2 regions of the Streptomyces vulcanius genome follow, and region 2 is predicted to be linked to the other one. Evidence: riboswitches for the same ligand, from Rfam matches in the RefSeq annotation. Region 2 holds a riboswitch; the other holds the start of a gene.
The links. A riboswitch is a leader RNA that binds a small molecule or an ion and turns the genes downstream of it on or off. The one in region 2 is predicted to bind cyclic di-AMP.

Region 1 (3,766 bases), on a different contig from region 2:
ACATGGCTGAGCGCCGCGTCAACGTCGGCTGGGCCGAGGGCCTCCACGCCCGCCCCGCTTCCATCTTCGTCCGAGCCGCCACGGCCGCAGGCGTCCCGATGACGATCGCCAAGGCAGACGGCAACCCCGTCAACGCGGCGTCCATGCTGGCCGTCCTCGGCCTCGGCGCCCAAGGCGGCGAGGAGATCGTCCTCGCCTCCGACGCCGAGGGTGCGGACATCGCCCTCGACCGGCTGGCGAAGCTGGTCGCCGAGGGTCTCGAGGAGCTCCCCGAGACCGTCTGAGTCACCCGCGCAGGCCGCGTCGCCCTCCCGGGGGCGGCGCGGCCCTGCCGTTTTCGCGCACGCTTTCGGGGGTTTCGGTCCCGGGCTCCGGGGAAATTACCCGCGGCATACGCGGAAATCCGCGTGCGGGCACACGAAAGGCGCACCTCAGAAATTGAAGGCGCGCACGGAATAAGGCAGCGGAAATACAGCTCCGCCGAATATCCCTTCTTTGTATACGGCCCCCGTGTTAATGCCGCAGACCCGTCATGTTTACGGCAGGTTGCGAAGTCCTCACACGGTCGGCGCGTTCGGTGCCGCCGGAGAAGCGCAGCCGGTGTGCGAGCGTCGCGCGCTCGGTGTGCAGCGCCGTGACCGTCCGCGCGCGCTCCCCGTCGCCGCGCGCCACCGCGTCCACGATCGCGCCGTGCTCGGCCCAGGACTCCACGGGGTTGGCCGGCGCGTCCACCGCGTACATCCAGGCGATCTTGTGCCGCAGCTGGGTGAGCGTGGACGTCAGGGCATGGCTTCCGGAGGCCTGGGCGAGCGTCTCGTGGAACCAGCTGCCCAGGGAGCGCAGATCCTCGCTGTTGCCCCTCCTGGCCCGCTCCTGGCCCAGCCGGACGAGCCCGCGCAGCACCTTCAGATGGGCCTCGGTGCGCCGCTGCGCCGCCCGGGCGGCACCGAGGGGCTCCAGGAGCATGCGCATCTCCAGCAGGTCGGCGGCCTCCTGCTCGGTCGGTTCCGCGACGCACGCGCCCGCGTGCCGCCGGGTGACGACGAAGCCCTCGGCCTCCAGGGTGCGCAGCGCCTCCCGGACGGGAACCCGGGAAACGCCGTAGCGGCGGGCGAGGAGTTCCTCGGTGAGTCGGCTGCCGCGCTCGTAGACACCCGCGACGATGTCGTCCCGGATGGCCGTGCACACCGAGTGCGCCGGAATACGCATGACCGACCTCCGCCTTAATCCCCGTGAAACGTCGACGATTGACGTGTTCAGTGACTCTATTGCAATGGGACGGAATTTCCGATGGCGGGCCGGAATCCAGGGATATTTTTTGGACAGCGGGGTCGCCGAAACGACGAAAGCCCCGGCCGGAGGGGCCGGGGCTGCACGATCTGTCGCCGTGTGTCGTCAGACGTTCACGCCGTGCTGGCGGAGGTAGGCGACCGGATCGATGTCCGAGCCGTACTCCGCGGTGGTGCGGGCCTCGAAGTGCAGGTGCGGGCCTGTGACGTTGCCGGTCGCGCCGGACAGGCCGATCTGCTGACCGGGAGTCACCTGCTGGCCCACCGAGACCCCGATGGACGACAGGTGGCCGTACTGGGTGAACGTGCCGTCGTTCATCCTGATGACGATCTGGTTGCCGTACGACCCTCCCCAGCCGGCCTCGACGACGGTGCCCAGGCCGACCGCGTGCACGGTGGTGCCGGTCGCGGCGTGGAAGTCGATGCCGGTGTGGCTGCCGGAGGACCACAGGGAGCTGCTCGCGTGGTAGCCGGTGGAGATGTAGGAACCGGTGATCGGCGGCACGAAGGTGTTCAGCCGCTTGCGTTCGGCCTCCCGGGCGGCACGCACGCGTGCCTCGCGGTCCTCCACGGCCTTCTTGGCCGCCGCCTCACGCGCGGCCTCCTCGTACGCCGCCTCCTTCTGGACGGCGACCTGGTCGTCGACCTGCTCGGCGGCTGCTTCACCGGCGGCGACGACGGGCGTCAGCCCGGTCTCCTCGGGGGTGGGCTCGGCGGCGAAGGCCGGAGTGACGGCGACAGTGGCCATGACACCGGTGGTGGCGAGCGTCGCGACGCCCGCCGCACGGATGGTGGTGCGCTGCATCCGGCTGGGGCGACGGTGCTTCCCGGGGGCGCAGGTGAACGCCATGTAGTTGAGCGGTCCTTTCCTTCCCTCTCGCCTACCGGGTTAGCTGACGGGTTCGGAGCAGGAAGGTCTCCTACGGACCCCCTCGCGACTGGCGCGGGCGTCCGATTCACCCCAGGGACTTCATGGGTCCCCGGCTCCCCTGGCTCGCGCCGTACGGGGACTCGGCGATGACTGTCCGGTGCCGCGGCTGCGGCGCACTGCCTGACGAACAGCCCGCCTGACGCTAAGCGGGGCCCCTTTCAATCCCCAAGTGGATCGCGGGTTTTGTAGCGCATCCCACAGGGCAGACGTGCAACCTCTGGCTCAATTCGGGCATCTGGGGGCCCTCGACCGCGCTCCCGCCGCCCAGGACCCCCACACGCGTGGCTACTCCGCGGGGACGACCTTCACGTCGCCGATCCCGAGCGCCTCGACGGGCTCCTTGATCTGCGCGGCGTCGCCGACGAGGACGGTCACCAGACGGTCCACCGGGAAGGCGCTGACGGCCGCCGCGGTGGCCTCCACGGTGCCGGTGGCGGCGAGCTGCTGGTACAGCGTGGCCTGGTAGTCGTCGGGCAGGTACTGCTCGACCTGGTCGGCCAGCGTGCCGGCGACGGCCGCCGCGGTCTCGTACTTCAGCGGGGCCACACCCACCAGGTTCTGCACGGCGACGTCCCGCTCGGCGTCGGTCAGTCCCTCGGCGGCGAGGGTGCGCAGCACCTTCCACAGGTCGTCCAGGGCGGGACCGGTGTTCGGGGTGTCGACGGAGCCGCTGATGGCCAGCATCGAGGCGCCCGAGCCGTCCGGCGCGGACCTGAGGATCTGGCCGAAGGCGCGCACGCCGTACGTGTAGCCCTTCTCCTCGCGCAGGACACGGTCCAGACGGGAGGTGAGGGTGCCGCCGAGGCAGTAGGTGCCGAGCACCTGGGCGGCCCACACGCGCGCGTGGCGGTCGGCGCCGATCCGGCCGATCAGCAGCTGTGTCTGGACGGCGCCGGGGCGGTCCACGATGACGACCCGTCCGGCGTCGTCGGCCGTCACCGACGGGACCGGCCGGGGCTGGGCCGGGGAGCCCGTCCAGGCGCCCAGGGTGTCGCCGAGGAGCGCCGCCAGGTCGACGCCGGTGAGGTCGCCGACGACCACGGCGGTGGCCGTGGCGGGCCGGACGTGCCGCTCGTAGAAGGCGCGTACGGCCGCCGAGTCGATCTTCTCGACGGTCTCCGCGGTGCCCTGGCGCGGGCGCGACATCCGCGTGCCCGCCGGGAAGAGCTCCTTGGAGAGCTCCTTGGCGGCCCTGCGGGAGGGGTTGGCCAGCTCGTGCGGGATCTCGTCCAGGCGGTTGCGGACCAGACGCTCGACCTCGCTGTCGGCGAACGCGGGCGCGCGCAGGGCGTCGGCGAGCAGGCCGAGCGCCTTGGGCAGGCGGGAGGCCGGCACCTCCAGGCTGATGCGGACGCCGGGGTGGTCGGCGTGCGCGTCGAGGGTGGCGCCGCAGCGCTCCAGTTCGGCGGCGAAGTCCTCGGCGGAGTGCTTGTCGGTGCCCTCGGAGAAGGCCCGCGCCATGATCGTGGCGACGCCGTCCAGGCCGGCCGGTTCGGCGTCGAGGGGGGCGTCGAGGAGTACCTCGACGGCGACGACCTGCTGGCCG
Region 2 (3,766 bases):
GGCCGTCTCGACGCAGTTGTTCGCTCCCGTGCTGTAGCTGCTGCGCAGCCACCGCACCTGTGCGGACATGGTGCCTCCCTACGCGCCGCCGGCTCTGGCGGCGATGTATTCCAGTGATTCCTCGGGCGAAAGGGCATGAGCCCGAAGGGCGTTGAAGGCCTCGGTGTAGGCCTCGAGGTCTTCTTTCCGTTCGAGATAGAGGCTACTCGTCAAGTGGTCGATAACAACCACGTCCAGATCAGAAGCGCTCGAAAACGAGAAGATAACGAAAGGCCCGGTCACTCCGATATGCGCTCCGGCGGAGAACGGCAGTACCTGGAGCCTGATGTGGGGCAGCCGTGCCGCCTCCACCAGCCGGGTGAGCTGACGGGTCATGACCTCGGGCCCGCCCACCTCCCGCCGCAGCACCGCCTCGTCCAGCACCGCGCTCAGCCGCAGCGGGGTCCGGCGGCGCAGCACGTCCTGGCGGGCGATCCGCACCTCCACCAGGGTGTCGAGCTGGTCCTCGTCCGCCCCCTCCACCGCCGCCCGGGTCACCGCGCGGGCGTACTCGGGGGTCTGCAGCAGCCCCGGTACCACGGTCGTCTCCAGCGTGCGCATCCCTCCGGCCTGCGACTCCAGGCTGATGAAGTCCCGGTAGGCGGTGGGCAGGATCCCGCGGTAGGCGTGCCACCAGTGGTCGCGCCCGTCGCCCTCGTCGGCGCCTGCCAGCGCCAGCATGAGTTCCCTGAGGCGCGGATCGGTCACCCCGTAGGCGTCGAGAAGTAACCGCACATCGGCCGTTTTCGTACCGCTGGTGCCCGTCTCGATCCGGCTCACCTTGGACTGGTGCCACCCCACCAGGCGGGCCGCCTCACCACTGGTGAGCCCCGCCCGGGCGCGCAGACTGCGCAGTTCCGCACCCAGTTTGCGGCGGCGCACCGCGGGACCGTGCTGCACGGCCTTCTCCTCACTCTCGGAGCCTCACGGACTCTTTCGGGGCTTCGCGAAGCCCTTCGGAGCCCTAATCCTCACGAGCCGTCCAAATACGTTCCGCCGTGGCAGAGTTCACCGCATCGGGCGACAGATATATGCATATCTTGGTGGATCGTCACCCGTGACCGGCTTGGTAATGGCAGTCTGGCAAAGAAGCACCAGTCCGGGACCGTACTCGAACCATCCGCACTGTGTCGGACGCCGGTCCCGTGAGAAAGGGACGACGTCGCCATGGCAGATCACCTGGAAGCATCCGTCACTCTGCCGAGCGATCCCGGCTCGGTCCGCGCGGCTCGCGCATTCGTGCTCGGCGCTCTGGGGGAGTGGGGTCTGCCGCCCGGTTCGGACGGCTCCGAGACCGTCCGGCTGATCGTCTCCGAACTCGCCACCAACGCCGTGCAGCACACCCTGGGGCAGTCGCCCACCTTCACGGTGGACCTGGTCCTGGACCGTGACGAACATCTGAGCATCGGCGTCACCGACAGCCATCCGCGCTTCCCCAAACGACTGCCGGCCGCTGTCCAGCAGGACAACGGCCGAGGCATGGTGATCATTCGCTGGCTGACCGCGGAGTGCGGCGGCAAGCTGAGAGTGCGGCCCACCAGAGAGGGCGGCAAGACGGTCACGGTCGAACTGCCGTGGACGGCCCCCGCGGAGGCCGGGACCGAGGCGCCGGGGTTCCCGGGGCGGTGACGGCGCGTCAGGGACGCCGTCACCGCCCCGGGGAACAGGTCAGCGGACCCGGCCGTACCAGACGCTCTTCGTCCAGATCTTCTCCAGTCGCACGACGGCACCGGTCTTCGGCGAGTGCCAGATCTTGCCGCCACCCGCGTAGATCCCGACGTGGTACACGTTCGAACCCGAGTGGAAGAACACGAGGTCCCCGGCCTTGCGGGTGCCGGCCGAGATGTGGCGGGTCTTGTTGTACTGCTGAGCCGCCGTACGCGGCAGCTTCTTGCCCGCCTTCTTGAACGAGTACATCGTGAGACCGGAGCAGTCGAACCGCTTTGGCCCCGCGGCCCCGTACCGGTACGGGGAGCCCTTCTTGGACGCCGCGACCTGAAGTGCCTTCGTGGCCGGTGTGGCCGCCGCCGCGTCGGAGGCGACACCGGGAATCACCACCGAGCCACCCACGGCGGCGATGGCGAAGGCGGAGGCCGTACCGGCCCGGACCATGAGCGACGGGACACGATTGAGCGCAGTCATGCGCAACCCTTCGTCAGCCGCCTGTGAAGGATGACCTGTCGGATTCGGGCTGGCGAAGTTGCCCGGCCGCTGACGCGGCTTCACCCCAAGGGCTGCTCGGCCCGGTCATGGCGTGACCGTTCCGGCGACCCGTCGTGCTTGGGTCCTCCACTCCTGCCGATGCACTTCTGTCGACCGGTCATCCGGGTGGCGGCAGGACTCGGCGTCCACCCGGACCGCCCCGCCGCTTGTGGCGGGGGCTTGTCGTCAGTCAGGGATCTTGACTGACGGCTGACCGAAAATCCCAATGAAACCGGGGATTTGTGGGGTTACTCACCACTCACTCGATCAGGTGGACACCCTGATGGCGGGTCAGGTGTCAAGGGGACAAATGGCCCCGGACCTGCACAGGAACCCCATGTTCCGGCCCGGAATGGCACGTTCCGCACAACGTTCGCGCGCTTGTGAAGGGAACTGCCCCTACGCCGAACAGGGGTAACCCGTCTGGTGCGTTTCAGGTCCGGTCCGGACGGCTCGATCGGGACGAGGGCCCTCCGGACCGGACGGCCGTGGGTCAACTGTCGGAGAGCGGAGGCACCGTGACGCGCGCCGTACGACGCTCCCCGTCGAGGACGCGCAGCGCCCGCGCGAGTGTCGGCGCGTGCAGTTCGCTCTCGCCCCGCTGGTGCATCAGGGTCAGCGCGTCACGCAGCTCGGTGGCCCTGGAGACCAGCGCCTGGGCGGCCCGCAGTCCACGGTACGTGTCCCCGTGGTGCGCCGGGTTGATCCGGCCGAGCAGGTCCACCACATCCAGGTAACGGTCGATCAGCTCGGACTCGGCGCGGGTCAGCGCGGGCAGCGGCGGCAGGTCGGGAATCATCGCGGCTCACCTCGCCCCGGAAGCGCCGGACAGGTCCCGGCGGTTGGGGATGACCCCGTCCACCAGCCCGTACGTCACGGCCTCGGGCGCGGTGAGGATCATGTCCCGCTCGATGTCCGCGTTCACCTGCTCGGGGCTGCGCCCGGTGTGCCGTACGAGCATCTCCTCCAGCAGGGACCGGGTGCGCGCCAGTTCATCGGCCTGGATCGCCAGATCGCTGGCCTGCCCCTCGACCGGCTCGGTGAACGCCGGCTGATGGATCACCATGCGCGCGCTCGGCAGCGCGAACCGCTTGCCCGGGGCGCCCGCCGCCAGCAGCACCGCTGCGGACGATCCGGCCTGGCCCAGACAGGTCGTCTCCACGTCGCAGGTGACGTACTGGACCGTGTCGTAGATCGCGGTCATCGCGCTGAACGAGCCGCCCGGGGAGTTGATGTACAGCGAGATGTCCCGGTCGGGGTCCTTGTGCTCCAGGTACATGAACTGGGCCATCACGTCGTTCGCGGAGGTGTCGTCGATCGGCGTCCCCAGGAAGACGATCCGCTCCTCCAGGAGCTTCGAGTACGGATCCATGGTCCGGCGCCCGAAGCTCGTCTGCTCGGTGAACTCGGGCAGGACATAGCGGGCGGACGGTCGCGTCGTCATGGGATACCCCTCCTCCGGTGTCTGAAGCATCTGATGAGTATCGGATGCGTCTGTAAAAAATGTACAGGACGTACGTGACGT

Region 1: linked by a shared signal. The riboswitch ahead of ACFPIH_RS11525 (M23 family metallopeptidase) and the one ahead of ACFPIH_RS37375 (C40 family peptidase) in region 2 are both predicted to bind cyclic di-AMP.

What each region holds. Positions count from the first base shown of each region.
Region 1 covers NZ_JBHSFK010000006.1:146,887-150,652, reverse strand. Annotated here, with positions in the region: gene ACFPIH_RS11535 (HPr family phosphocarrier protein) at 3-284, shown strand; gene ACFPIH_RS11530 (GntR family transcriptional regulator) at 514-1,209, opposite strand; gene ACFPIH_RS11525 (M23 family metallopeptidase) at 1,396-2,139, opposite strand; cyclic di-AMP (ydaO/yuaA leader) riboswitch at 2,153-2,316, opposite strand; gene ACFPIH_RS11520 (M16 family metallopeptidase) at 2,506-3,766, opposite strand, start outside.
Region 2 covers NZ_JBHSFK010000031.1:32,097-35,862, reverse strand. Annotated here, with positions in the region: gene ACFPIH_RS37390 (DUF397 domain-containing protein) at 1-69, opposite strand, end outside; gene ACFPIH_RS37385 (helix-turn-helix domain-containing protein) at 79-939, opposite strand; gene ACFPIH_RS37380 (ATP-binding protein) at 1,207-1,668, shown strand; gene ACFPIH_RS37375 (C40 family peptidase) at 1,708-2,181, opposite strand; cyclic di-AMP (ydaO/yuaA leader) riboswitch at 2,185-2,355, opposite strand; gene ACFPIH_RS37370 (hypothetical protein) at 2,735-3,040, opposite strand; gene ACFPIH_RS37365 (ATP-dependent Clp protease proteolytic subunit) at 3,047-3,685, opposite strand.